DNA from 4 places in the Microbispora sp. ATCC PTA-5024 genome. Region 2 is predicted to be linked to each of the others. Evidence: predicted binding sites of a transcription regulator. Region 2 holds the regulator's gene; each other region holds the start of a gene.
The links. Region 2 encodes LexA, which represses DNA repair genes until DNA is damaged. Its sites were predicted from a motif close to TCGAACANNTGTTCGA; they were not measured.
Positions count from the first base shown of each region.

Region 1: MPTA5024_RS34030 (DUF6504 family protein) is a predicted target of LexA. The motif match lies at 1,217-1,232, and genes of this name have one in related genera.
Region 3: ruvC (crossover junction endodeoxyribonuclease RuvC) is a predicted target of LexA. The motif match lies at 5,954-5,969, and genes of this name have one in related genera.
Region 4: recA (recombinase RecA) is a predicted target of LexA. The motif match lies at 4,121-4,136, and genes of this name have one in related genera.

Region 1 is NZ_KI866526.1:726,831-733,983, forward strand. It holds gene MPTA5024_RS34020 (ATP-grasp domain-containing protein) at 1-847, opposite strand, end outside; gene MPTA5024_RS34025 (hypothetical protein) at 864-1,088, opposite strand; gene MPTA5024_RS34030 (DUF6504 family protein) at 1,308-1,574, shown strand; gene MPTA5024_RS34035 (DNA polymerase III subunit alpha) at 1,657-5,157, shown strand; gene MPTA5024_RS34045 (LysR family transcriptional regulator) at 5,984-6,883, opposite strand; gene MPTA5024_RS34050 (CTP synthase C-terminal region-related (seleno)protein) at 6,960-7,153, shown strand, end outside.
Region 2 is NZ_KI866525.1:925,830-932,982, reverse strand. It holds gene leuS (leucine--tRNA ligase) at 1-2,354, shown strand, start outside; gene MPTA5024_RS43945 (cellulase family glycosylhydrolase) at 2,536-4,179, shown strand; gene MPTA5024_RS30155 (MalY/PatB family protein) at 4,189-5,286, opposite strand; gene lexA (transcriptional repressor LexA) at 5,420-6,133, opposite strand; gene nrdR (transcriptional regulator NrdR) at 6,586-7,050, shown strand; gene MPTA5024_RS30140 (vitamin B12-dependent ribonucleotide reductase) at 7,142-7,153, shown strand, end outside.
Region 3 is NZ_KI866528.1:380,956-388,108, reverse strand. It holds gene secF (protein translocase subunit SecF) at 16-1,068, opposite strand; gene secD (protein translocase subunit SecD) at 1,068-2,864, opposite strand; gene yajC (preprotein translocase subunit YajC) at 2,907-3,287, opposite strand; gene ruvB (Holliday junction branch migration DNA helicase RuvB) at 3,583-4,632, opposite strand; gene ruvA (Holliday junction branch migration protein RuvA) at 4,679-5,299, opposite strand; gene ruvC (crossover junction endodeoxyribonuclease RuvC) at 5,296-5,898, opposite strand; gene MPTA5024_RS38675 (GNAT family N-acetyltransferase) at 6,008-7,153, opposite strand, start outside.
Region 4 is NZ_KI866522.1:2,567,806-2,574,958, reverse strand. It holds gene MPTA5024_RS11680 (pyridoxal phosphate-dependent decarboxylase family protein) at 1-30, shown strand, start outside; gene MPTA5024_RS11675 (VOC family protein) at 78-566, shown strand; gene MPTA5024_RS11670 (DUF3046 domain-containing protein) at 624-818, shown strand; gene MPTA5024_RS11665 (hypothetical protein) at 918-1,352, shown strand; gene MPTA5024_RS11660 (winged helix-turn-helix domain-containing protein) at 1,349-1,657, shown strand; gene MPTA5024_RS11655 (ABC transporter ATP-binding protein) at 1,650-2,531, shown strand; gene MPTA5024_RS11650 (ABC transporter permease) at 2,528-3,613, shown strand; gene MPTA5024_RS11645 (hypothetical protein) at 3,686-3,961, opposite strand; gene recA (recombinase RecA) at 4,278-5,381, shown strand; gene recX (recombination regulator RecX) at 5,390-6,694, shown strand; gene rny (ribonuclease Y) at 7,015-7,153, shown strand, end outside.

The sequences.
Region 1 (7,153 bases), on a different contig from region 2:
CGCCCTCGTCCGTGAGCTTGAGGTCGAAGATCCCCATCCGCAGGTTCAGCCGCCGCAGGATCGTCAGGAGGTCGTCCTCGACGCGGCCCGGCAACCGGTGCTCCTGCGCCGGGATGTCGAGGTTCGGCCGCCAGTCAAGGTCGTCGGACTCCAGGAGCGCGGCCAGCACGCGGTCCCCGAAGACCTGCGCGCGGACGTGCCGCCGTCCGGGGACGAACTCCTGGTAGATGGCCGGGCACAGGCGGATGGACGCGTCGCCGGCGAGCAGCTCCTCGCTCACCGTCGCCGTGGCGACCGGAGCCCGCATCACCCCGTGGACGGCCTTGACGACGGCTCCCGGATGGGCGGCGCAGAACTCGCGCACCCGCTCCGGCGACTGGCTCACCAGCGTCCGCGGGATCCGCACCCCGAGATCATGGGCCGCGCGGAGCTGGACGATCTTGTTCTGCGCGTCCCAGAACGACCCGGGGTGGTCGACCCACCGGCCCCTGAACTCGGACAGCAGCATGCCCAGCGCGGCGGTGGCGGTGTCGACGTCGATGAGCTCGCGGTCGACGGGGTCGGTCACCTCGGGATTGGCCGAGGTGCGGGGGTTGCCGAGTCGCCGGAACCAGATGACGTCGGCGGTGCCGAGATCCACGGCCGTCCCGTCGGCGGCGGGGAACACGGGGCGGACGAGCCCCTGGGGAGACCAGCTGAGACCGGGCTCGCGGCCGAAGCGGTCGCTCTCGAAGATGTGGACGGTCGCCGGGTGACGGCGCTCGAGCTCCGCCTTCACCGCGTGGGCGTGCAGGTCGCGCTCATGCGTGACGACGCCGATGCGCACGGCCTTCTCCTGGACACGCATGAGCGCGACCCCCTCACTAGCCTCGGGCCGGCATGTAGTCGCAGTCGTCCCAGCCGTCACCCGAGCCGCTGATGGTCTCGTCCGGGTGCAGGTCGGGGCACGCCTCGATGTCGTACGCGCGGTCGAGCGCGAGCCGCTCGATCAGGTCGCGCTCCCACCGGGCGAGATCCGGGGCCGGGGCCGGCCTCATCCGCTCCTGACCCACGAAGATCGCGGGCCGTACCTGCGTGTCAACCGCCATCGCCTCATCCCTTCCGTGCAGGCGGACGCGGGTTCGTCCGTCTGCCGGGATCGTCGCGGCACGCGGTTGTGAGTCGTTTGGAGGACGGTTGCGTCCGGATGGGACTCGGAACTTGCGTTCGGGCTGCTGGGAACGTATGTTCGAAGTAGCGGCAATTCTGACCGAATTATCCGCCCGTCTTCCCCCGGGTGGCCACGCAGCCACAAGGGAGAAGGGGCCTTGAGCAGACTTTACGGCGAACCGATCGAGGTGTGGGTCCGGGACGGTCAGCCCGCTCAGTTCGTCTGGCGCGACCGCCTCTACGCCGTCCGCGAGGTGCAGGACCACTGGGTCGTCGCCCGCGAGTGGTGGAAGACCTCCGACGCCGATCCCGGTGAGCGGCGCTTCTGGCGCGTGGAGGCCGCCTCGGGCAGGCAGGTCGGCACGTACGAACTGCGCTTCGACACGGCCGGCGACGGCTGGCTCCTGCTGAGGGCATGGGATTGATGGGAACGCTCCAGGTTCCCGCCGCCGCGGGCGGGCCGGCACGCGCGGCGGAGACGGTCCGCGCGGAGGGGAGGCCGGGCTGATGGCGTCGTTCACACACCTGCACACCGCGTCCGCCTTCTCGCTGCGGTACGGCACGGCGTTCCCCGAGGCCCTGGTCCGCCGGGCGGCCGAGCACGGCATGGACGCGCTGGCGCTGACCGACAGGGACGGCCTGTACGGCGCGATCAAGCACATCCGGGCCTGCCACGGCACGGGCCTGGCCCCCATCGTCGGCGTCGACCTCGCGCTCGACGGCGGCCCCGCGAGCCGCGGCAGGCGGGGCGACCCCCCGCGGATCGTCGTGCTGGCCCGCTCCGGCGGCTGGGGGGCCCTGTGCCGCCTCGTGACGGCCGCCCACCACGCCGGGGAGCGCGGCGAGCCGTACGTCACGCCGGGGATGGTGGCCGAGCACGCGACCGGCCCGGACGGCGAGCCGCTGCTCGTGGTCATGCTCGGCCCCCGTTCGGGCGTCGGGCGGGCCGTCGCCGAGCGGCGGGACGACCAGGCCCGCTCCCTGCTGGCCGCGTGGCGCTCGGTCGTGCCCGACCTCGTGATCGAGGTCGCCGACCTGTTCGGCTACCGCGACGCGAACATCGCCGCGCGCATGGCGGGGCTCGCCGACTCGATGGGCGTGCCGGTCGTGCTGACCAACGCGGTCCGCTACCTGGACGCCGCCGACCACCAGGTGGGCGACGTGCTCGACGCGGCCCGCAAGCTCGTGCCCCTCGACGGACGGCACCTGGACCACCCGACGGCCCACGCGTACCTGAAGGACGGCGCCGAGATGGCCCGGATCGCCGCCCGGATCTGCGGCGGCGACTCCGGCCGCGCGGAGCGGCTGCTGGCCGAGACCCGCCGCGTCGCGGAGCGGTGCGCGCTCGACCCCGTCGCGGTCGTCCCCCTCCTCGATCCCGTCGACCCCCGGCTCCACCTGCCCGAGACGGACGCCGACCCGGTCCCGCTGCTGAGGCGCAGGTGCGAGGACGGGCTCGGCCGGCGTGGCCTGGACCGGTCGCGCGAGGCGCGGGACCGCCTGGCCGCCGAGCTCGCGGTGATCGAGAGGAAGCGGCTGTCCGGATACTTCGTGGCGGTCTCCGGGATCACCGACATGATCCGCTCGCTGGGCGTCCGCTGCGCGATCCGAGGCTCGGGCGCGGGGTGCCTGGTGAACTACCTGATCGGCATCGGCGAGGTGAACCCGCTGGACCACGGCCTGCTGATGGAGCGCTTCCTGTCCGAGGGCCGCCGGGGGCTGCCCGACATCGACATCGACGTCGAGTCCGCCCGCCGGCTCGACTGCTATCGGGCCATCCTCGACCGGTACGGCGAGGCCCGCGTGGCGTGCGTCTCGATGATGGAGACCTACCGCGCCCGCAGCGCCATCCGGGACGTCGGGTCGGCGATGGGCCTGCCGCCGCACGAGATCGACGTCATCGCCAAGGCGTTCCCGCAGGTGCGGGCCAAGCAGATCAGGGCCGCGCTGTCCGACCTGCCCGAGCTGCGGGACAGCGGGCTGAACGACCGGTCGCTGCAGGCCGTGTTCCGGCTGGCCGAACGGCTCGACGGGCTGCCCCGGCACATCGCCCTGCACCCCTGCGGCGTGCTGGTCGGCAACTCCTCGCTCCGCGAGCGCACGCCGGTCGAGCGGAGCCTGCTCGACTTCCCGATGTCGCAGTTCGACAAGGACGACGTCGAGGAGGCGGGGCTGCTCAAGCTCGACGTCCTCGGCGTGCGCATGCAGTCCGCGCTGGCCTACTCCCTCCAGGAGATCGAGCGGGTCGACGGCCGGCGGATCGACCTCGACGCGGTGCCGCACGACGACGCCGAGACCTACGACCTCATCCGCGTCAGCCGCACGCTCGGGTGCTTCCAGATCGAGTCGCCCGGGCAGCGGGAGCTGGTGGCGAAGCTGGAGCCCCGCACCATGCACGACCTGATCGTGGACATCTCGCTGTTCCGGCCGGGGCCGGTCAACTCCGACATGGTCACGCCGTACCTGGAGACCCGGCACGGCTTCCGCGCGCCGCAGTATCCGCACGAGAGCCTCCGGGAGGCGCTGCGCGAGACCAACGGCGTGGTCGTCTTCCACGAGCAGGTCCTCAAGGTCATCGACGTCATGACCGAGTGCGGGCTGTCGGAGGCGGAGCGGGCCCGCCGCGGCCTCGGCACGCCGGAGGGCCGCGAGGCCGTCCGCGCCTGGTTCGTCCCGCTCGCCCGGGAGAAGGGCTTCCCCGAGGCGACGGTGGAACAGGCATGGCACGTGCTCGACGCGTTCGGCGGGTTCGGGTTCTGCAAGGCGCACGCGGCGGCGTTCGCGCTGCCCACCTACCAGTCGGCCTGGCTGAAGCGGCACCACTCGGCGGCGTTCTTCGCCGGCGTGCTCACCCACGAGCCCGGCATGTACCCCAACCGGGTCATCCTCGACGAGGCCCGCCAGTGCGGCGTGGAGATCCTGCCGCTGGACGTCAACCGCTCGGGGGAGAGCTGGCTGGTGGAGCGGACCGGCCCGGTGCCGCCGCGCCGGCCCGGCGAGCTGCGCGTGGACGAGCTCGGCCGGGGGTACGGCCTGCGCGTGCCGTTCTCGGCCGTCAAGGGGATCAGCGACGCCGAGGTGGCCCGGATGGTGGCGGGCCGGCCCTACACCTCACTCTCCGACTTCTGGGAGCGGGCCCGCCCCTCACGGCCGGTGGCGGAGCGGATCGTGGAGGTCGGCGGGTTCGACGCGCTGCACGGGCTGCGGCCGGGGGAGCCGCGGTGGCGGCCGGGTGAGCTGACGCGGCGCGACCTGGTCGCGCAGGTCGGCGCGCTGGAGCGGGCCTCCGCGACCGGCGTGACGGCGGGGTCGGCCGTCCAGCTGCCCATGGAGTTCACCGACCGGGTCACGCCGGGGGAGCTGCCGGAGATGACCGAGGCCGAGGCCGTGGAGGCCGAGCTGGCGATCCTCGGCATGGACGTCAGCCGCCACGTGATGGCCTTCCACGACGACCTGCTCGACGCGATCGGCGTGACCCGGGCGAGGGGCCTGCTGACGTGCAGGAACGGCGCCGAGATCCTGGTGGCCGGGGTCAAGGTGGCCACCCAGACCCCCGCCGTGCGGTCGGGCCAGCGGGTCATCTTCGCCACCCTGGACGACTCGACCGGCCCGGTCGACCTGACGTTCTTCGAGTCGGTGCAGGGGCACACGGCGGCGACCGTCTTCGGCTCGTGGATGCTGGTCGCCAGAGGCGTGGTCCGGCGCACCGGGGGCAGGGCGGTCTCGCTGCGCGCCCTGCACTGCTGGAACCTCGTGGACCTCGACTGGCTGTGGCGCACCCAGGGGATCGACGCGGTCCGGGCCGCGCTGAGCGAGACCCCCGCGCCCGGCGGCGGGGTGGGCGGACGGCCGATCGAGTACGGCAACGGGTTCCGCGTGTCGCCCTACTCGGACAACGGCGCTCCGCCCGCCGCCCGCGAAGGCCGGTTCCTCGGCCGGCCCGGGGAGCCCCAGCGCCGGCTCTGGCACGCCAGCTCCGGAAGCTCGGGCCCCACCTCCGGCCGCTGAGCCGCCGCCGTCTCGCGGTACCGCCCGCCGCGGGACGGCGGCTCCGCCACGGAGCCCCTGCCGGCGCCTCCGCCCGGCGTGGCCGTCCTCCCGCCACTCCCGCGGCGCGGCGGGAGGGCGGGCGCGTGCCTGGCCGTGACCTCGCGCACGGTCGCCGCGCACAGGAGGGCGGCGACCGCCGTGGCGGCGAGCTCGGGCAGCCCCAGCCCGGTCAGCGCGTTCAGCCGCTCCGGCCGCACGACCAGCAGGGACAGCGCCGCGAGCCAGCTCAGCCACCAGCAGGCGAGCAGCACGAGCCACCGGCCGCGATCACCGGGGGCGCCCTCAGGGCCGGCGTCGCGCCAGGCCCGGTCGGCCAGGACGGGAGGGGCCACCAGGTTGACGCCCGGCACGAGCCAGGCCGCCGCCAGCACGACTCCCGGGGTCGCGGGGCGCACGCGGCGCAGCCACGTGAGGTAGGCCAGCGCCGCGGCCGTCGTCGCCGCCACGAGGACGATCATCAGCACCGCGAAGACCGTCGCCGCGCCCACGACCAGGTTGGCGCCGGGAGCGTGCGGGTCGGCGCCGAACGACGCGATCTGCCGGGCCAGCCGGCGGCCTCTGACCTGCTCGAAGACGGCCAGCGCCGCCACCGCGACGACCTGAGCGGACAGGGTCGCGTAGACCCCCGCCGCCGCCCGGCCCACCGCCGGCGACGGCCCCGAAGACGAGAGGGACCGCATGCGGTCCCCCCTGGCTGCGCTCGTCACGCCTGAGTCCTATCCCGTCCGCGCTTCCGTTAATCAGCCGTCGATCGGCGCAGTACGACCATCCTCCGTACGGGAGGTCAGCGGGCGGTGAGGGCGTGGACGACCCGCCGGGCCGGGCCGTCGGGCAGGGACCCGTGCAGCACCTCGATCCGGTGGACCAGCCGGGGCCAGGCCAGCGGCACGACGGCTCCGCAGGCCGCGGCCGAGCGGGGGAGCAGGGCGAGGCCGTGCCCGGCGGCCGCCAGGCGGGCCAGCGTCGCCACGTCGTGTCCCTCGTAGCGCATCCCGGTCCGGAACCCGTCGATCCGCGCCACCGCGCGCAGCCGGTCGAGCGGCAGCACGCCCGGGGCGTCCACCCACAGCGCGTCGGCCAGCGCGTCCAGCCGCAGCCCGGGACGGCCGGTCAGCGGGTGTCCCTCCGGGAGCACCACGACCAGCGGCTCCTCGCCGACGCCCGAGGAGGTGAGCGGGCCCACGTCCGGCAGCGCGAGGGGGTCGCTCGGCGCGGCGGGGCCGTCCACCAGAGCCAGGTCAGCCTCGCCCGACGCCGCCAGCGCCACCGCCGCGCCGGCATCGGCCGTCCGCACGGTGACCGTCCCCGCCGCGGCCGGGCTGTCCGCGGACCCCTCAGGGGCCGGGCCGGCGGCCGCCCTGGCCAGGGCCGCGGCAGTGGCAGGGGTGACGGCCAGGGGCGAGGCGGCCACGGTGACCACCTGCGACTCGGCCACCACCCGGGCGACGTCGGCCCGGGCGGCCCGCAGGCGCAGCAGGAGCGGACCGGCGTGCTCGAGCAGCCGCTCGCCCGCCCGCGTCGGCCGGACCGGGCGGCGCAGCAGCAGGGGGACGCCGAGGTCGGCCTCCAGCGCCGCGATCTGCTGGGACACCGCGGGCTGCGTGTACCCGAGCCGGTCGGCGGCGGCGGAGAACGACCCCTCGCGGACCACGGTCACGAACGTGCGCAGCAGATGCGGATCCACGTCCATCAGCATCGCTTATCGACGGAGCAGAAATCATCATTTGTGGTTACCTCGCCTCGTCGTCAGCATGGACGGCATGGCACCGCGCATCGCCCTGGTCGGCGACAGATCGCCCAGCGTCCGCTCCCACACCCGGATCCCGCTGATCCTCGACGCCCTGCGTGAGCGGGACGGTCTCACGCTCGACGCCTACTGGATCCCCACCGACGAGGCGTCGGGGCTGAGCGGGTTCGACGGCGTGTGGATCCTGCCCGGCAGCCCGTACCGCAG
Region 2 (7,153 bases):
GCAAGTACATGCTCGACATGTTCCCCTACCCCTCCGGCGACCTCCACATGGGCCACGGAGAGGTCTTCGCGATCGGCGACGTCGTCGCGCGCTACTGGTTCCAGAAGGGCTACAACGTCCTCCACCCCATCGGGTGGGACTCCTTCGGCCTGCCCGCGGAGAACGCGGCCATCCGGCGCGACGCCCACCCGGCCGAGTGGACCTACGCCAACATCGACACGCAGGCGACCTCGTTCAGGCGGTACGCCGTGTCCTTCGACTGGTCGCGCCGGCTGCACACCAGCGACCCGGAGTACTACCGCTGGAACCAGTGGCTGTTCAACCGCTTCTACGAGCGCGGCCTGGCCTACCGCAAGGGCGGCCTGGTCAACTGGTGCCCCAATGACCAGACCGTGCTGGCCAACGAGCAGGTCGTGGCCGGCAAGTGCGAGCGGTGCGGCGCCGACGTGGTCCGCCGCGAGCTCACGCAGTGGTACTTCAAGATCACCGACTACGCCGACCGGCTGCTGGACGACATGGCGCAGCTGGAGGGCGGCTGGCCGGAGCGCGTGCTGACCATGCAGCGCAACTGGATCGGCCGCTCCACCGGCGCCGACGTCCGGTTCCGCATCGAGGGCCGCGACGAGCCGGTCACCGTCTACACGACGCGTCCCGACACGCTGTACGGCGCCACGTTCTTCGTGGTCGCCGCGGACGCCCCGCTGGCCGAGGAGATCGTCGCCCCCGAGCAGCGGGAGGCGCTGGCGGTCTACCGGGCCGCGGTGGCCAAGCTCTCCGACATCGAGCGGCTGTCCACCGACAAGGAGAAGACCGGCGTCTTCCTGGGCACGTACGCGATCAACCCGGTCAACGGGGAGCGCATCCCGGTCTGGGCGGCCGACTACGTGCTGTCCGACTACGGCCACGGCGCGATCATGGCGGTCCCCGCGCACGACCAGCGCGACCTCGACTTCGCCCGGAAGTTCGGCCTGCCCGTGAAGGTCGTCGTGCACACCGGCCTGGCCGACCCGGGGGAGACCGGCACCGCCACCCCGGGTGAGGGCACGCTGGTGAACTCCGGCCCGCTGGACGGCCTGACGAAGACCGAGGCGATCAGGAAGATCGTCGACATCCTGGAGGAGCGCGGCGCCGGCCGGGCGGCCGTGAACTTCCGGCTGCGCGACTGGCTGCTGTCGCGGCAGCGGTTCTGGGGCACGCCGATCCCGATCATCCACTGCCCCGACTGCGGCGAGGTGCCGGTCCCGGACGACCAGCTCCCCGTCACGCTGCCCGACCTGCGCGGCGCCGACCTCAAGCCCAAGGGCGTCTCGCCGCTGGCCGGCGCGACCGAGTGGGTCAACGTGGCCTGCCCGAAGTGCGGCGGCCCCGCCCAGCGGGACACCGACACGATGGACACGTTCGTCGACTCGTCGTGGTACTTCCTGCGTTACTGCGACCCCCACTACACCGGCGGGCCGTTCGACGTCGAGAAGGTCCGCACGTGGGGCCCGATCGACCAGTACGTCGGAGGCGTCGAGCACGCCGTCCTCCACCTGCTGTACAGCCGGTTCTTCATCAAGGTCCTGCACGACATGGGCATGGTGGACTTCACCGAGCCGTTCGTGCGCCTGCTCAACCAGGGCCAGGTCATCAACCAGGGCAAGGCGATGTCCAAGTCCCTGGGCAACGGCGTGGACCTGGGCCAGCAGATCGACGCGTTCGGCGTCGACGCGGTCCGGCTGACGATGGTGTTCGCCGGCCCGCCGGAGGACGACATCGACTGGGCGCACCTCTCGCCGGCCGGATCGCTGAAGTTCCTGGCCCGGGCCTTCCGTGTGATGGCCGAGGCGGGCGCCGCCTCCGCCCCCGGAGCGGACGCCGCCACGGGCGACCCGGAGCTGCGCAAGGTCACCCACCGGACGATCGACGAGGTGACCAAGCTCGTCGAGGGGTACCACTTCAACGTCGCGGTCGCCCGGATGATGGAGCTCACCTCGGCCGCCCGGCGGACGATCGACTCCGGGCCCGGCGCGGCCGACCCGGCCGTCCGCGAGGCCGCCGAGACCTTGGCGATCATGCTGTCGCTCGTCGCGCCGTACACGGCCGAGGAGGGCTGGGAGCGGCTCGGGCACGCGCCGTCGGTCGCGAAGGCCGGGTGGCCGCAGGCGGACCCCGCGCTGCTGGTCCAGGAGTCGGTCACCGCGGTCGTCCAGGTGGCGGGCAAGGTCCGCGACCGCCTGGAGGTCGCCCCGGACATCTCCGAGGCGGACCTGGAGGCGCTGGCCCTGGCCTCGGACAAGGTCAGGCCGTACCTGGACGGCGCGCCGCGCAAGGTGATCGTCCGCGCGCCGAAGCTGGTCAACATCGTCCCGTGACCGGTTGTTGACGCCTGCCGGGCTGGGTGGACAAAATTACGCCCGAGCCACATATCTCTCATATTGATTAGGCGTGCGGTCAGGGCATGCCGCGACCACCACCGCAGCGCGCGGTGGTTCTGGGGTGCGCGCCTGACCGTACGGCTCACGATCGGCGTGCCCTCAGCGTGGGAGGCACGTCTTGTCCAGACGTATTCTCGGCGGGCTGGCGGCCGTGGCCGCGATGGCGGCGACGGTGCTCGTCGTCGCGGGCTCGCCGGCGAACGCCGCCGGCACCGGCACCGGCTACCTGCACACCAGCGGGAACAAGATCGTCGACAGCACGGGCGCCACCGTCCGGCTGACCGGCATCAACTGGTTCGGCATGGAGACCGACAACAAGACCTTTCACGGGCTGTGGGCGAACAACCCGTGGAAGAGCCAACTCGATCTCATGGCCAGCCTGGGATACAACACCATCCGGGTGCCGTTCTCCGACGACGCGCTGAAGCCGGGCGCGCAGGCCACGAGCGTCAACACCTACTCCAACCCCGATCTGATCGGCCTGTCCCCGATGCAGATCCTCGACAAGGTCGTGGACTACGCGGGCCAGAAGGGCATGCGGATCATCCTCGACCGGCACCGCCCGACCAGCGCCGGCCAGACGGCCCTGTGGTACACCTCCGGCGTCCCCGAGTCGACCTGGCTCGCCGACTGGAAGTCGCTCGCCCAGCACTACGCCGGCAACTCCACGGTCATCGGCGCCGACCTGCACAACGAGCCGCACGCGGACGGCACGAACCCGAACGCGATCGGCTCCTGCTGGGGCTGCGGCGACCAGGCCCGCGACTGGCGCCTGGCGGCCGAGCGGGCGGGCAACGCGATCCTGTCCGTCCAGCCCAACTGGCTGATCTTCGTGGAGGGCGTGAGCTGCCCGAGCGGGGGCCTGTCCAACGTCTGGGACAACGACACCAGCAACGACGAGGACTGCGGCTGGTGGGGCGGCAACCTCACCAAGGCCGGGCAGTACCCGGTCCGGCTGAACGTGGCCAACCGGCTCGTCTACTCGCCGCACGAGTACGCCACGTCGGTCTACCACCAGACCTGGTTCGACGACCCGACCTACCCGGCGAACATGCCGGCCATCTGGGACAAGTACTGGGGCTACCTGTACAAGCAGAACATCGCGCCCATCATGGTGGGCGAGTTCGGCACGACGCTGGCCAGCAACACCGACAAGATCTGGCTGCAGGAGCTCATGAAGTACATGGGCTCCGGGGTCAACGGGATGTCGTTCACGTACTGGTCGTGGAACCCCAACTCGGGGGACACCGGCGGCATCCTCAAGGACGACTGGGCCACGGTCGACCAGGCCAAGCAGAGCATCCTGCAGCCCTACCTGATCCCGCCGGTGGGCGGCGGCGGGCCGTCCCCGTCCCCCTCGGGCTCGCCGTCCCCGTCGCCGTCCCCGTCGCGGTCGCCCTCCCCGTCTCCGTCGCCTTCGCCGTCTCCCTCTCCCTCGCCCAGCCCGTCCGGGAACAAGGGCTGCACAGCCACGTACAAGGTCGTCAACGAGTACCCGGGAGGCTTCCAGGGTGAGGTGACCGTCAAGAACACCGGCTCGTCGGCCACCACCGGGTGGACCGTGAAGTGGACCTTCCCGAACGGCCAGAGCATCAGCCAGCTCTGGAACGGCACGCTCAGTGCGAGCGGCGCCAACGTGACCGTGACGAGCCTCGCCTACAACGGCGCGCTCGGCGCGGGCGCCTCCACGACGTTCGGCTTCAACGGGAGCTGGTCGGGCTCCAACGGCGTCCCGTCGCCGGTGACCTGCACGGCGAGCTGACCGGGCGGGTCAGCCCGTCACGGAGGAGATCCTGGCGAGGATCTCCTCCAGGATGGGCGCCGACGTCGCGAAGTTGAGGCGGGCGTAGGTGTCCCCGCCTCCGTAGAGGGGGCCCGGGTTGAGCTTGACCCGGGCCTCCCGCTCGAGGAGGCCGGCGGCGTCCGGGATGCCGAAGTCGAGCCACGCCAGGTAGGTGGCCTCGGGCATGCGGTACAGGACCCGGGACGGGAGCCGCTCGGCGATCAGGCGGCGGTTGCGGTCGAGGATCGCCAGCACCTCCTTCAGCCACGGATCGCCGTGCCGCCAGGCGGCGACCGTGGCCTCCACGCCGAGGACGCCGGGGGCGCCGTAGATGTGGGCGGGCTGACGGCCGATCGCGTCCCGCGCGTCCTTCGCGCCGAGGTGGGCCACCGAGCAGTGGAGCCCGCCCATGTTGAACGCCTTGCTCGCCGAGGTCAGCGTGACCGTGCGGCCGGGGAGGATCGTGGCGAACGGGATGTGCCGGGCCGGGGCGTAGGTGAGCTCCGCGTGGATCTCGTCGGCGATCACCAGGGTGCCGTGGCGCTCGGCGTACGCGGCCACCGACTCGAGCTCCTCCCGGGTGAACGAGCGCCCGGACGGGTTGTGCGGGTTGACCAGCAGGAGCACCGGGACGGGCTCGTCCGGCACCTCGAACCGCCCCTCGGCGCTGAGCCTCATCGGCACCAGGCGGCGGCCCATGGCGGTGATCGTGACGATGAAGGGGTCGTACGCGGGCAGGTGCATCGCGATCGGGTCGCCCGGCCGGGTCATGACGTGCAGCAGGACCTGCAGGGCCTGGTTGATGTCCGTGTACGAGCGCACGTGGCCGGGGTCGGCGTGCCAGCCGTACCGCGCCTCCATGCGCTCGGCGAACGCCTCTGCCAGCGGCCCGGCCGAGGGCTGGTCGAGCCAGTCCGGATAGCCGAGGTCGGTGGCGGCGCGGCGGGCGACGGCCTCCCTGACCGCGTCGGGGACCGGGAAGTCCATGTCGGCCACCCAGGCCGGGATGACGCCGGACGCGGCGCGGGCCCACTTGATCCCGTCACGGGAGCGGGCCGCTTCGAGGGAGAGCAGGTCGAGATTCACCCGACTCACCCTATTGGTCCTGATTTGGCCCGCGTGCAACGATCCCGCCTCGCAGGTCCGCGGCCGGAGAGCGGCCGCGATCCCGCTTCCGCCGGTCCGCGGCCGGACACCGGCCGCGGACCTATGGACGTGGTTACAGCTTGCGGAGGACGGCGGTCACCTTGCCCAGCACGGTGGCCTCGTCACCCGGGATCGGCTCGTAGTTCGGGTTGTGCGGCACGAGCCAGACGTGGCCGTCCTTGCGCTTGAACGTCTTCACGGTGGCCTCGCCGTCGATCATCGCCGCGACGATGTCGCCGTTGTCGGCGACGGGCTGCTGGCGCACCACGACCCAGTCGCCGTCCGCGATCGCGGCCTCGATCATCGAGTCACCGGTGACCTGGAGCAGGAACAGCGTGCCCTCGCCCACGAGCTGCTTCGGCAGGGCGAACACGTCCTCGATGCTCTGCTCGGCCAGGATGGGACCGCCGGCCGCGATCCGGCCGACCAGCGGGACGTAGGCCGCGGTGGGCCGGTTGAACCCGGCCTCCTCCTCGGCGGCGTCCGGATCCACCCACAGGACCGGCTCACCCGGCAGCCGGACCTCCAGGGCCCGGGGCCGGTGCGGGTCACGGCGGAGATAACCCTTACGCTGCAAGGCGGTCAGCTGGTGCGACACGCTGGAGGTGCTGGTGAGCTGAACCGCCTCCCCGATCTCGCGCATGGACGGCGGGTAGCCGCGCTGCTGGACCGAGTCGCGGATCACTTCCAAGATCTTGCGCTGCCTGGGGGTGAGCCCAAGGGAGTCGCGCCTGCGAACCGCGAGGTCGCCGACGCCCTCCGCTTGCTCACTTCGGTCACTCACGATGCCACCTCTCAATCCGTGTTCCCCATGTCGCACAGAGCGACCGTACCTCGATCCAAGATCTGCGTCAAACAATTGTTCGATATTATCGAAATCGCCGATGTCGAGGTCGAGCACATCGTACGGGAGTTCGATCGCTATCGTGTTCGATTTTACGGATCTTAGTTGCCGTCGTGTAGCCCCAGCTCACAAGTGACGGAAAATGTCGGCGCACAACTTTTCCGGCCGTACCGGTGAAGCGGGGAATCGCGGGGTTCGCCACCCCGTTCCCAGGGGCACCAGCAGTGCCCGGAGTCGCGACACGCCGGGCGAGCAGCGACTTCGCCTCGGCGTGCCGGTCCGACTTGCGTTCAAGGACGGGCGCTCCTACGGTTGGACCACAACATCTAGTAGTCACATCGATGTAAGTTCACCACACCTTGTGTTCTTGGTGGGCGTTTCCGGGAGGCGATGGCATGCACTGTCCGTTCTGTCGCCACCCCGACACCCGGGTCGTGGACAGCAGGTCCACGGAGGACGGCGGGGCCATCCGCCGCAGGCGCACCTGCCCCGCGTGCGGGCGCAGGTTCACCACCCAGGAGACCGTCCTGCTCATGGTGAGCAAGCGCAGCGGGGTCACCGAGCCGTTCTCGCGGGAGAAGGTCATCGCCGGCGTGCGCAGGGCCTGTCAGGGCCGCCCGGTCGGCGAGGACTCGCTGGCCCAGCTCGGGCAGAAGGTGGAGGAGACCATCCGCGCCACGGGCGCCGCCGAGATCCCCTCCCACGACGTGGGCGTGGCCGTCCTCGGCCCGCTGCGGGAGCTCGACGAGGTGGCCTACCTGCGGTTCGCGTCCGTCTATCGCGGGTTCGAGACCCTCGCCGACTTCGAGGCGGAGATCGAGCAGCTCAGAGGCGCGCGGGCCGACGCGGGCGAGCGGTAGGCGCCGGCGCGCCGCGGCGCGACACGATGTGGTTAGGGGAGAGCGTGGTCCGAAACGAGGGGCTCCACCGGGCCCTGGGGAGGGGGAAGTCATGACGGAGACC
Region 3 (7,153 bases), on a different contig from region 2:
TGTGCTGTGGGGCCTCTAGCGCTTCTTGCGCTTGTCGGAGCCGGGGACCGCGCCGTTCTGCGATCCGGCGGGCACGGCCTCCTTCGCGTCGCGGGCCGCGGCCTTGGCCGCGGAGGTCTGCCTGGCCGCCACGCGGCGGGCCAGGGCCTGCCACTGCGGCTCGCGCTCCTTGAGCGTCACCAGGATAGGCGTCGCCACGCACAGGGACGAGTACGTGCCGACGATCATGCCGACGAACAGGGCCAGCGACAGGTCCTTCAGCGTGCCCGCGCCGAGCAGCGTGGTGCCGACGAACAGGATCGCCGCCACCGGCAGGATCGCCACGAGCGAGGTGTTCAGCGACCGGATCAGCGTGTGGCTGAGCGCGTTGTTGGCCGCCTGGGTGTAGGTCATCTTCGCGCTCGTGCCGAGCTTGGAGGTGACCTCCTTGATCATGTCGAACACGACGACCGCGTCGTACAGCGAGTACCCGAGGATGGTGAGGAAGCCCAGCATGGTGGCCGGGGTGACCTCGAACCCCGACCAGGCGTAGATGCCGGCCGTGATCACGAGGTCGTGGAGGAGGGCCACGATGGCCGCCAGGGCCATCCGCCACTCGAACGCCACCGACAGGTACAGCATGATCGCGACCATGAAGACCGCGAGGCCGATCCACGCCTTCTGGGAGACCTCGCCGCCCCAGGTGGCGCCGATGACCTGGGAGCTGACCTCCTTCTCCGGCATGCCGAACCGCTCGGCCACGGCCTGCTGGACCTTGGTCACCTCGGCGCCGTCGAGGCTCTCGGTGGTGACCCGCCAGCTGTTCTGGCCGGCCTGCTGCACGATGATCTGGTGCGGGCCGGCCGCGCCGACCGTGTCGCGGATCTGCTCGACGCTGGAGCCCGCCGTGCGGGGGAAGTCGAAGACCGACCCGCCCCGGAACTCCACGCCCAGGTTGAGACCGTTGACGATCAGGCCGACGATCGACAGCAGCAGCAGCGCGGCCGACAGGCCGTACCAGATCTTGCGCTTGCCGACGAAGTCGATGTCGATGTCGCCGCGGTAGAGGCGGCTGATCACGCCCGCCATCACGCCTCCTGCAGGGTCTGCTCGGCGGGGCCCGTACGGCCCATGCGCTCCGCGTCGAGTCCGGACAGCTTGTGGCCCTTGGCGAAGAACCTCATCCGCGCCGCCACCGCCATCAGCGGCTTGGTGAAGAGGAAGACCACCAGGATGTCGATGAGCGTCGTCAGGCCCATCGCGAACGCGAAGCCGGCCACGCCGCCGACCGCGAGGAAGTAGAGCACGATGGCCGCGATGAACATGACGGCGTCGGCCACCAGGATCGTCCGCCGCGCCCGCCGCCAGGCGACCTCGACGGCCGACCGGAGCGTCCGGCGGCCCTCCTTGATCTCGTCGCGGATGCGTTCGAAGTAGACGATGAACGAGTCGGCGGTGATGCCGATCGAGACCACCAGGCCGATGATGTGCGGGAGCGAGAGCCGGAACCCGGCGTTGTGGCTGAGGATCGTCACGATCGAGTACGTGACGACGGTCGCCACGACGAGGCTCGCAACGCCGATCAGGCCGAGGCCCCGGTAGTAGAGCAGCAGGTAGATCACGACGATCAGCAGGCCGAACGCGCCGGAGACGAGGCCGCCGCGCAGCTGGTCCTGGCCGAGCGTCGAGGAGACCGAGGTGACCTCGCTCTGCCGGAACTTCAGCGGCAGGGAGCCGTACTTGAGCTGGTCGGCCAGCTCCGTCGCGCTCGTCTGGTTGAAGTTGCCGGAGATCCGGGCGCTGCCGCCCGGGATGGCCTCCTCGATCGTCGGCGCGACGACGACGACGCCGTCCAGCACGTTGGCGAGCTGGTTGCGCGGCGCCGGCAGGCTCGTGATCCGCCGGGTGATGTCGGCGAACTGCGAGGCGCCCTTCGACTTGAAGTTGACCTGGACGATCCACTCGCCGGTGGTCGGGTCGGTGCCCGCCTGGGCCCCGCTGATCTCCGTGCCCTGGACGGCGGCCTTGTCGAGGATGTAACGGACCGTGCCGTCGTCGCTGCACGCGACGATCTGCTTGTTCGGGTCGTCCTGCGCGCCCTGGCCCCGGTTCTTCGCGGTGCAGTCGATCTTGCGGAACTGGTCCAGCAGCGCCGGCTCGATCCCGCTCGTGTCCTGCCCGGCGAGCGGGTCCTCGCTCGCCTGCGCGCTCGGGGCGGCCGACGGGGAGGCGCTCGGCGTGGGCGTCGGGCTGGCCTTGGCCCCCGCGCCCCTGGCGCCGTGCCTGCGGCCCGTCGCGCCGTTCGCGTGCTGCCCCGTGGCGCTGTTCGCGTGCCGCGCGGTCGGCGAGGGCGTCGGCGCGGTGAGGGCCGAGGACAGCGCCCGGCCGGCCGGCGAAGCGCCGGCGCTCGGCGTGGCGCTCGCCCCGGCACTCGCGGCCGCGCCCGGGCTCGCCGAGCCGCTCGGGGTGGGGGCGGCCGTCGGCATCTGCGCGGGCTGCTCCTTCGCGGCGGCCGCCGCGAGGACCTGGCGCATGCGCAGCTCGGCCGTGGTGGAGACGAGCTTCAGAGCCTCCTGCTGGCCGACACCCGGGATCGAGATCACGATGTTGTCGTTGGCCCGGGCGACCTCGGCGTCCGAGAGTCCCTGCCCGTTGACGCGCGCCCGGATGATGGTGATGGCGCGGTCGATGCTCTCCGACGGCGGAGCCTTGCCGGTCGCGAGGACCGGCGAGAGCGTCACCGTGGTGCCGCCCGCGAGGTCGAGGCCGAACTTGGGGACGAACGCCTTCTGCAGGGCGATCGTCGCGCCCATGGCGAGGATGAGCGCGAGGAGCAGCAGGAGCGTGCGTCCCGGCCTGCTCTGGCTACTGGTCGGTGGGGCCACTGGAGGTCAGTTCTTTCGTCAAAGGATGTGTGATCAGCCTACTCAGGACTGCTTGGTGCTCGTATCGTCTCCGTCCCCCGTGTCGGGCCTGTCCACAACGGGACCGCCGGAGGTCGTGTCATCGGTGACCGTGTCGTCAGACCCGGGGACGTCGTCCACGGGCGTCAGCACGCGGCCGATCGCCGCCTTGATCCAGCGCGTCTGGACGCCCGGGGCCACCTCGAGCAGGACGTCGTCGTCCTCCAGCCCGACCACGGTGCCGAACAGGCCCGTGGTGGTCATGACCCGCGCCCCCGGGGCCAGGGAGTTCTGCATCTGGGCCTGCTCCTGCTGCCGCTTGCGCTGCGGACGGATCAGGAGGAAATAGAACACCACTACCAGCAAGATCAGTGGCAGGAACGTCCCAAGCGGGTTGTTACCCACGGGGGCCACCCTTTCCGTTACGTGATGAACCGGCCGGAGCCGGAGGTCGTGTGCGCTTCCATGCGCGGCCGCGGCGACGGTGTGCGTCGGCGTAAGCGGCCAGTCAAGCCACGCAGTGTATGCGAGGCTCCGGAAGCCCGGCAACGAGGCCACGATCCGGCGCGCGGGAAAGTTCCCATTTCGTGCGGTTCGCAATCGTTCTGTGATCAGTGCTGGTCCCGACAACACGCATGTACGACTTGCGCCGTCCCGTTTCTCCGCGTTGCCGCCGATACGCGGTCGCCCGCCGAGGGCGCTACGCGTCGTCGAAGAGCGTCGATACGGCCGGGGATCCGAAGGCGTCAGGAGGCGGAGTCAGACCGAGGTGCGCCCACGCGGCGGCGGTGGCCACCCGGCCCCGCGGCGTGCGGGCGAGCAGGCCCTGCCGGACCAGGAACGGCTCGGCGACCACCTCCACGGTCTCGGGCTCCTCCCCCACCGCGACGGCCAGGGTGGACAGGCCCACCGGCCCGCCGCCGAACTTGCGCAGCAGCGTCGTGAGCACGGCCCGGTCGAGCCGGTCGAGCCCCTCCGCGTCGACCTCGTACAGGTTGAGCGCGGCGGCCGCCACCTCGCGGCTGATCGTGCCGCTCGCGCGGACCTCGGCGTAGTCGCGCACCCGCCGCAGCAGCCGGTTGGCGATGCGGGGCGTGCCGCGCGAGCGGCGGGCGATCTCGTGCGCGCCGTCGGGCGGCAGCTCGACCGCCATGAGCCTGGCCGACCGGAACAGCACCTGCTCCAGCTCGGCGACCTCGTAGAAGTCCATGTGCGCGGTGAAGCCGAACCGGTCGCGCAGCGGCGCCGGCAGCAGGCCCGCCCGGGTCGTCGCCCCCACCAGGGTGAACGGCGAGATGTCGAGGGGGATGGAGGTCGCCCCGGGGCCCTTGCCGACCACGATGTCGACGCGGAAGTCCTCCATCGCGAGGTAGAGCATCTCCTCGGCGGGGCGGGCCATCCGGTGGATCTCGTCGATGAACAGGACCTCGCCCTCGGTCAGCGTCGACAGGATCGCGGCGAGGTCGCCGGCGCGCTCCAGGGCGGGCCCCGAGGTCATCCGCAGCGGCGCGCCCAGCTCGGCCGCGATGATCATCGCGAGGGTCGTCTTGCCCAGGCCGGGGCCGCCGCTCATCAGCACGTGATCGGGCGGCCGGTTGCGGCGCAGCGCGCTCTCCAGCACGAGGGACAGCTGCTCCCGGACGCGTCCCTGCCCGATGAACTCCTCCAGGCGCCTCGGCCGCAGCGCCGCCTCGATGGCGTGCTCGTCGCCCTCGGGCTCCGGCGCCACCAGGTCCCGGTCGAGGCTCACGCCGCACCTCCCCGGTCCGTTGAACGTTTCATCGCCCGGGCCCCGCTCACCGGACGCTCAGGGCGCGGAGGGCGGACTTCAGCAGCGCGGCGACCTCGGGCGCCCGCCCGGCCGCCGTCTCGGCGTCGGCCTCGGGGGCGACGGCCGCCACGGCCTCGTCGGCGTCCCTGGCCGAGTAGCCGAGGCCGACCAGGCCGGAGTGCACCTGGTCCCGCCAGGCGGGACGGGCCGCCGTGCCGTTCAGGGCGGCGTCGACGGCGTGGCCGGGGGTGCCGAGCTTGTCCTTGAGCTCCAGCACGATGCGCTGCGCGCCCTTCTGGCCGATGCCGGGGACCATGGTCAGCGCCTTGATGTCGGCGCTCGCCACCGCGACCCGCAGCGCGTTGGGGGTGTGCACCGCCAGCATGGCGAGCGCGAGGCGCGGCCCGACCCCGCTGGCGGTCTGCAGCAGCTCGAAGACGGCCCGCTCGTCGTCGGCGGCGAAGCCGTACAGGGTCAGGGACTCCTCGCGGACGACGAGGGAGGTCGCGAGCCGGGCGGGCTCGCCCACGCGGAGGGTGGCGAGCGTGCCGGGGGCGCAGTGGACGAGCACGCCGACGCCGCCCACCTCGACCACGGCGCTGTCGGGCCCGACGGCCGCCACCTGCCCTGCCACGGATGCGATCACCGAGCACTCCCTCCCCCAGGCGGACGCCTGGCCACAGTCCTACCAGAGCCCTCGTCCGCCGGAGGGCCTCCCGGCGCGGGTCCGGGACGCCGGGCCCGGGCGAGCGCCTCGGCGAGCCGGTTCTGGACGCCGCCGCGCCACACGTGGCAGATGGCCAGGGCGAGCGCGTCGGCCGCGTCGGCGGGCCTGGGCATCGCGTCGAGCCGCAACAGCCGGGTGACCATCGTGCCGACCTGCTTCTTGTCGGCGTTGCCGTTCCCCGTGATGGCGGCCTTGACCTCGCTCGGCGTGTGCAGGGCGACCGGCAGCCCCCGGCGCGCGGCGCAGACGATCGCCACCGCGGACGCCTGGGCCGTCCCCATGACCGTGCGGACGTTGTGCTGGGCGAAGACCCGCTCGACCGCCACGGCGTCGGGCCGGACCTCGTCGAGCCAGCGCTCGATCTCCGCCTCGACCGCCACCAGTCGGGAGCCGATGTCGTCGCCCGCCGGGGTGCGCACCACGCCCACCGCCACGAGCCGCAGCGGCGCGCCGGGGCGGCCCTCCACGACGCCGAGCCCGCATCGCGTCAGCCCGGGGTCGACCCCCAGCACCCGCAGCTCGGGCAACCGCACGGCGCCTCCCTGGTCCGCCCGCCCAGCGGCACCGGGACCGCCGAACACGTGTTCGGCGGGCAACTCTACCGTGATCAGGCCGAGGCCGCGCGCCTCAGAAGTAGTCGATCATGTACGCGTCGCAGCCGAAGGCCGCGTCGAGGGCGTCGTCGGTCTCGGGCGAGCCGCCCGAGAGCAGTCCCGCGCGGCGGAGCGTGGCGGTCGGGACCCCGGCGTACAGGGCGGACAGGCCGCCGATCGTGAAGCGGGACGGCGAGCCGGCCGGCCCTGAGGTCTCGGCCGTGCAGCCGCCGTCCGCCACCCGCAGGCGCCACGTGCCCGAGTTGGACGGCCGCAGGGCGTCGTCGACCTCGACGACCGCGTCGAGCGCGACGCCCGCGGGGAAGCCCCGGCGCTCGACGGCGGCGGGCAGGTCGACGATCCGGAACATCCAGCGGTCCTGCGCGACCTCGTCCTTCGATCGCTCGCGCAGCAGCCACAGGACCGGGTCGCGGGGGTCGACGCAGGCCCGGACGGACTTGGCGACCGAGGAGGCCGAGCCGACGAGCGACCAGAGGGCGCGGGCGGTGGCCTCGGAGCCGGCGACGAGGTTGTCCACCTCGATGTCCCCGTCGCTCCAGCGGTAGATCACGTAGCCGTCGTCGGCGAGGTAGCACATGTCGTCCTCGTCGCCGAGCCACAGGCGCCAGGTGCGCTCGTCCCAGCCCAGGGGGCCGGAGGAGCGGGCGGCGGCGTGCACCCGGTCGATCACGCCCATGAGGTCCGGCGCGTCTGCGGGCCCCATGCGGCGGATCTTCACGCCCGCGTCGGGCGGGGAGAGCGTGCGCAGCGCCTCGGACGGCAGGGTGACCCGGTGCCGGCCGCCGGCGTGCTCGTAGCCCACGCTCCGGTAGAGCGGCGTGGTGGCCGGGTAGAGCGCGGAGACCGGCTCCCCCAGCTCGGCGCATCGCTCGATCACGGCCCGCATGAGCATGCGGCCCACCCCGCGCCCGCGGTCCTCGGGGGCGACGGTCACGCTGCCGATGCCGCCCATGGGCATCGCGCGGCCGTGCCACCACTGGCGGAACGGGTTGGTCCGGGCGGCGGCCACGAGCCGGGTGCCGTCGAACACGCCGAGGTAGCGGCGCTCGGGCAGCATCGGCGTGACCAGCTCGCGCCAGGTCTGCGCGGCGCTCGCCGAGATGGGGCCGAACGCCCGCCTGCGGTTGTCGAGCACCGCGTCGAGGTCGTCGATGCCGAG
Region 4 (7,153 bases), on a different contig from region 2:
ATCGTCGAGGAGATCCTGGCGACGATGTGAGGCCCCCCATGGCTCGATGCGGGGGTGATGGGACAAGCTTGCGAAGTATGGAAATTGATTACGCGGCCATCGAGTCGGAGCGCGCGCGCATCCGCGAGCGCTATCTGAGCGAGCGCCGTGCCGAGAGCAGCGCTCGGGGCCTGCACCACTTCGCGCTGATCTCGTCGGACGTCGAGCGCACCATCCGCTTCTACCACGAGCTCCTCGAGTTCCCCCTGACCGAGATCTTCGAGAACCGCGACTACCGGGGCTCCAACCACTTCTTCTTCGACATCGGGAACGGCAACCTGCTGGCGTTCTTCGACCTCCCCGGCCTCGACCTGGAGCCGTACAAAGAGGTCCTGGGCGGGCTCCACCACATCGCGATCTCGGTCGACCGGCCGACGTGGGAACGGCTGCGGGGCAAGCTCGACGCCGCGGGCGTGCCGTACCAGGAGGAGAGCGGGGCCTCCGTCTACTTCCGCGACCCCGACGGCGCGCGCCTCGAACTGCTCGCCGACCCTCTCGGGGAGATGTACGGCACCCGTGTCATGTGAGCTCGTGCCGGTTCTCGCCCCGGACGGACCGCTCCGGGGCGAGGCCATACTTGACGCATGCGCCTGACCGACTTCTGGAACCGGATGCGCCGCCACTTCGGCGAGGCGTACGCGGAGTCGTGGGCGAAGGACTACGTCATCGCCGGCCTCGGCGGCCGGACCGTCGAGCAGGCCCTCGCCGAGGGCGTGGCGGCCAAGCAGGTCTGGCAGGCCGTCTGCCAGGAGGTCGACGTGGATCCCCGCCTCCGCTGAACCCCCATCCCCTGTCCGGGCCGCTTCCGCGCGCTCAATCACTTGAATGGCAGTTGAGTAGTTGCTAGCGTATTGAGTGCTTGAGAGTGGAGGAAGCGTATGAACGCGGAAGAACGGCTCTCTCCGGACCAGGCCCTGCGCGAGATCGGACGGGTGGACGAGCGGGTCCGGCACTCCTCACGCGGACCCGGCTGGATGTTCCTCATCGTCGGGGTCGCCACGATGGGCTACTGGCCCGCGATGTTCCTCGGCCGCCAGCCGGTCCCGGCGATCGCCGGAGGCGCGTGGGTGCTGCTCACGATCCTCATCACCGTCTACTGGTACCGGCGCCGCGTCCACGACCGGCTCGTGGCGCGCCTGAACGGCCCGCTGACCGCGGCGTACACGATCACGATGATGGCCGCGTTCGCGTTCGGGGTGTTCCTCCTGCCCGACCACCCGGCCCCCGTGTGGGTGACCGCGCTGGTCGCGGTGTCCGTGGTGGCGGGGCTTCCCCTGGTGTGGGGCGCGTGGCGGCTGCTGGCGAGCCGATGACCACCCATCCCCGGCACGAGCTCGACGACCTGATCCACGCGCCGGTCCGCCTGTCGATCATGGCCGCTCTGGCGGCGTCCGAGAAGGCCGACTTCCGCTTCCTGCGCGACACGATCGAGGTCAGCGACTCCCTGCTGTCCAAGCACATCCTCACCCTGGAGGAGGCCGGCTACGTCCGCGTGGACAAGACCTTCGTCGGCAAGCGGGCCCGCACCTGGCTCTCGCTGACCGCCGCCGGACGCGCCGCCTTCGACACCTACCTGCAGGTTCTTCGACGCATCACCGAAGGGACCCCCGGTGCTTGAGATCGACGGCCTCCGCAAACGCTACGGCGACACGACCGCCCTCGACGGGGTCGGCTTCGCCGTACGGCCGGGGGAGATGTTCGGCTTCGTCGGCGCGAACGGCGCCGGGAAGACGACCACGATGCGGATCGTGATGGGCGTCCTGCGCGCCGACTCCGGCGAGGTACGGCGCGACGGGCGGCCCCTGACGTACGAGGACCGCCGCCGGTTCGGCTACATGCCAGAGGAGCGGGGCCTGTACCAGAAGATGAAGGTCGCCGAGCAGGTCGAGTACTTCGGCCGCCTGCACGGGCTCGCCCCCGTCGCCGCCAGGAAGGCCGCGGGCGGGCTGCTCGAACGGCTCGGCCTCGCCGGACGCCGCGACGACGCTGTGGAGGCGCTGTCGCTCGGCAACCAGCAGCGGGTGCAGCTCGCCGTCGCGCTGGTGCACGGCCCGTCGGCGCTCGTCCTCGACGAGCCGTTCTCGGGCCTCGACCCGCTCGCCGTCGACGCCCTGGCCGAGGTGCTGAAGGACCAGGCGGCGTCCGGGGTGCCGGTGATCTTCTCCAGCCACCAGCTCGACCTCGTGGAACGGCTGTGCGACTCGGTCGGCATCATCTCCGCCGGCCGCATGGTCGCCTGCGGCCCCGTCGAGGAGCTGAGGGACGCCGGGGGCCGGGGACCGCTGACCGTCGTCGTGCGGGACGCGCCCCCGGGCTGGGCGGACGGCCTGCCCGGCCGGCTCACGCGGGAGGGCGACCGGCAGGTGCTGGTCAGCGAGGACGACGGCGACGACCAGGCGGTCCTGCGGGCCGCCGTGCGCGCGGGACGGGTGGAGCACTTCGGCCGCCGGCGGCCGACGCTCGCGGAGATCTTCAGGGAGGCGGTCGCGTGAACACGCTGGTGCTGGTGGCGGGGCGCGAGATCCGCACGCGCATCAGGACGAGGTCGTACATCGTCAGCCTGGCGATCAGCGCGCTGCTGGTCGTCGCGGTCGCGTTCGCCCCGAAGGTCTTCGGCGGCCCCGACACGTACGACGTGGGCGTGGTCGGGACGGCTCCGGCCGCCGGCGCGCAGGTGAAATACCGGACGTACCCGGACGAGGCCGCGGTGCGGAAGGCCGTACTCGACGGGGACGTGGACGCGGCGCTCGTCGACGACCGCACGGTGGTGGCCCGCGGCGAGCTCGACGCGAAGCTCGGCCTGCTGCTGGAGAGCGCCCACCGCGACGCCAGGATCCGCGCGTCCGGCATCGAGGTCACCCCGCTGGCCGTGCGGTCGATCGGGCCGGACGCCCGTTACCAGGGGGTGCGGACGGGCATCGCGACCCTGCTCGTCATGGTGCTGTTCTTCCTGCTCATCTACTCGTCCATGTTCGTCGCCATGGGCGTGGTCGAGGAGAAGGGCAGCCGCATCGTCGAGATCCTGCTGACCGCCGTCCGGCCGTGGCAGCTGCTCGGCGGGAAGATCGTCGGGCTGGGCGCGCTGGGCCTGATCAACCTCGGCGTCGTCATCGCGGCCGGGCTCGCCGCGGCCTCGGCGACGGGCCTGGCGGCCGACCTCCCGCCCGGCATGGCCGGGATCGTGGCGGGAGCGGTCGCGTGGTTCGTCCTCGGGTACGCCTTCTTCTCGGCGCTGGCCGCGGCCTTCGGCTCGCTGGTGTCCCGGCAGGAGGAGCTCAACAGCGTGCTCACCCCGATGACCATGCTGATGACGCTGACCTATGTCGTGGCGTACCTGGCCGCCGTCCAGCCCACGGGAACGCTCGCACGGGTGCTGTCGCTCGTCCCGCCGTTCTCGTCGATGGTCATGCCGGTGCGCGCGGCCGCCGTCGACGTGCCGGTCGCGGAGACGGCCGTGGCCGCCGTCCTCATGCTCGTCGCGGTGGCCGCCGTCCTGCTGGCCGGCGCCCGCGTGTACGAGCGGGCCGTCCTGCGCACGGGGGCGAGGGTGCGGCTGGCCGACGCCATCCGCTGAGGGGCGCCCGGGAACGGCGGCCGGGAGCGGCGACCGGGCGGGGTGTCCGGCGAGCTCGGTCGGGCGGGCGTGTCAGACGGGCTGTGAGAGCTGTTTGCGGATCGTCTCGGCGGTGAGCCCGGGCTCCTCGACGCTCTCCTGCCCGTCAGGCGACCACAGGAAGGTCCAGCCCTCGCGCGACGGCGACGCGAAGACGATCGTCTGCCTCCTCGTGCGCGGGTGCCAGACCCACAGCACGGGGTCGTCGGCGCCCACGAGGCGGCCGGCGAGCCCGCGCTCGGGGAGCCGTGCCGCGAGGGCTTCGAGGTATGCGCGGCGCTCGCGGCCGTACGCGCTGGTCCCCGTCACGTCGCCGCCTTCACGTGGAGATCCGGCTTTGGTACAAGGATCGCCGCAGGTCAACGGGCTGACAACCATGTGCGGGTAAGGCCCGGGAATGTAACGCCGGGGTGCGGTCCGCCTTCCGGCGGCGCCACCCGCGTGGCGGATGGGGCTTTCGAGGTGTGATCGAACAGCCGTTCGGCTATATTGGAGTGGTCGCCGCCGGGGTGCGGCCGTTCCCGGTCGCCCTCGTCCACAGCGACGCGAAAGCCCGGGAAAATGTCGGTGGCACCCCGTAGCTTTTCGGTGACCGAGAAGACGACGACCCTCCAGGGGGCACCCAATGGCAATCAACGACCGCGAGAAGGCCCTTGAGACCGCCCTCGCACAGATCGAGCGGCAGTTCGGCAAGGGCTCCGTCATGCGTCTCGGAGACGACGCGCGTGCCCCGATCGAGGTCATCCCCACCGGTTCGATCGCTCTCGACGTCGCCCTGGGCATCGGCGGCTATCCCCGCGGCAGGATCGTCGAGGTGTACGGCCCCGAGTCCTCCGGCAAGACGACGGTCGCCCTGCACGCCGTGGCCAACGCCCAGAAGGGCGGCGGCATCGCCGCGTTCATCGACGCCGAACACGCCCTCGACCCCGAGTACGCCAAGAAGCTGGGCGTCGACGTCGACGCGTTGCTCGTCTCCCAGCCGGACACCGGTGAGCAGGCGCTTGAGATCGCGGACATGCTGATCCGCTCCGGCGCCGTCGACATCATCGTGATCGACTCGGTGGCGGCCCTCGTGCCGAAGGCCGAGATCGAGGGCGAGATGGGCGACAGCCACGTCGGTCTCCAGGCCCGCCTCATGTCGCAGGCGCTGCGCAAGATCGCCGGTGCGCTGAACCAGACCCGGACCACCGCCATCTTCATCAACCAGCTCCGCGAGAAGATCGGCGTCATGTTCGGAAGCCCCGAGACCACCACGGGTGGCAAGGCGCTGAAGTTCTACGCGTCGGTGCGGCTTGACGCGCGCAGGATCGAGACGCTCAAGGACGGCACCGAGCCGGTCGGCAACCGCACCCGGGTGAAGGTCGTCAAGAACAAGATGGCCCCGCCCTTCCGCCAGGCCGACTTCGACATCCTGTACGGCATCGGCATCTCCCGCGAGGGCGGCCTGATCGACATGGGCGTCGAGCACGGCTTCGTCCGCAAGGCCGGCGCCTGGTACACGTACGAGGGCGACCAGCTCGGGCAGGGCAAGGAGAACGCCCGCACCTTCCTCAAGAACAACCCCGACATCGCCAACGAGATCGAGAAGAAGATCAAGGAGAAGCTGGGGGTCGGGCCGCGGCTCGACGCTCCCAGCGAGCCGCCGGCCGCCGCCCCTGCCGCGCCCGCCGCACCGGCCTCCGGCCGTGGCTCGAAGGCCGCCGCCGCGCCCAAGCCCGGTGACGTCTGATCGCTGCCATGAGGCGCGACGACACCTCCGGTCCCGGCGACGAGCCGGGATCGGGGGACTGGACGTCAGGCCCCTGGAGTCCGGCTGACCCGGGCCCCGCTCCCTCCCTGTGGGACGGCGAGCCCTCCGCCCCTGAGCACGGCGACCGTCACGCCGATGCGGTGTGGCCACAGCCCGATGCCGGCCCGCCCCCACCGGGCCGCGACGAGGCCCGGCCCACCCTCGACGCGCTCCGGGAGCAGATCCGCAGGCATGAGAGGGGCGAAGCCGGCTCCGACGTTGCCGGCTCGGCCGGCCGGGCGACCGCCCCCGGCGCCGGTAGGGAATTCGGGGCCGGCGCCCGCTCGGGCCGCCGTCGGAGGGACTCCTCCGCGCGCGCCCGGCGGTGGCCGCAGGACGGGTACACCGGCGACCGCGATTCCGCCGGCGCTCCCGAGGGCGCGGACCCCGCATGGTTCGCCGGCGGCCCGGGAGAGAGCCCAGGCACGGGCGGGCGCCGCGGCGGACGGCCCGGCTGGTCGCCCGATGAGGCGCTGCCCGATGCCCTGCTCGGCCGGGATCCGGATCCTGAGTCGGGTCGCGGCCGGGGACGTCGTGGCCGGCGGCCGGAATGGTCGCCGGAGTCGTCGGGAGATCCGGAGTCGGACCGAGGACGGCGAGACGGCCGGTCCGGGTGGTCACCGTCTTTTGCGGGAGATCCGGAGTCGTCGGGAGATCCGGTGTCGGGTCGCGGCCTGGGACGTCGCGGCCGGCGGTCAGGGTGGCTGCCGGACGGGCCCCAGGAGGGGTCTCCGGCGGCGCAGGGGCAGGACGCCGACCCCGAGTCGGTGGCCAGGGCGATCTGCCTCAGGCTGCTGACGATGGCCCCCAGGACACGGGCCCAGCTCGCCGACGCCCTGCGCAAGCGGGAGGTCCCCGAGGAGGCCGCCCAGGCCGTGCTGGAGAGGTTCTCCGAAGTAGGGCTCATCGACGACGAGGCGTTCGCCGCCGCCTGGGTCAGCTCACGCCACGCCGGCCGTGGCCTGGCCCGCCGCGCGCTCGCCCAGGAGTTGCGGCATCGCGGGGTGGACGAGGAGACGGTGAAGGACGCGGTCGGACAGCTCGACCCTGAGCAGGAGGTCGAGACCGCCCGCGCGCTCGTGGCCAAGAAGCTCGCCTCGACTCGGGGGGCCGACCCCCGGGCCCGCACCCGGAAGCTGGTCGGCATGCTCGCCCGCAAGGGCTACGCGCCGGGTCTGGCGTTCCGCGTGGTCCGCGAGGCGCTGGAGGCCGAGGGCGTCGAATCGGATGACCTTCCCGACGACTTCGGATGACCGCGACATGGCCGGAGCGGGCGAGGGATCCGGAGACCCGACCCCGGCAAAAGTCGCTTGACAGACCATCTTTGCTTGCTCGTTACCTCTCTGACGCTTAATCTCGACCGCAGTGAGGAGTTACTCCGCGCAGCGCGGTTTCCCATAACGGTGAACGACGGACGAAAGATCTTGATCGGCCTCCGGGCCGGATCGGTCGCCTGTGAGGGCGGCCGGGGATTTGGGCGATATTTGTCCTGGTGACGCCACCGGGTGGTGCCGTGCTGCGCGCGTGACCCCTCGTCTGGAGATGTGTCTGAGGCGAGAGGGGTGGAGCGAGCATGAACACGATCGTGATCGTTCTGGCGGTTGCGGTGGTGCTGCTGGCTCTCGTGGCGATCGCCGCCCTTGTGATAGTGGTCCGCCGCACCGGCGGCATGACCATGCCCGCCGGCCCCTCACCCGAGCAGCTGGCCGAGG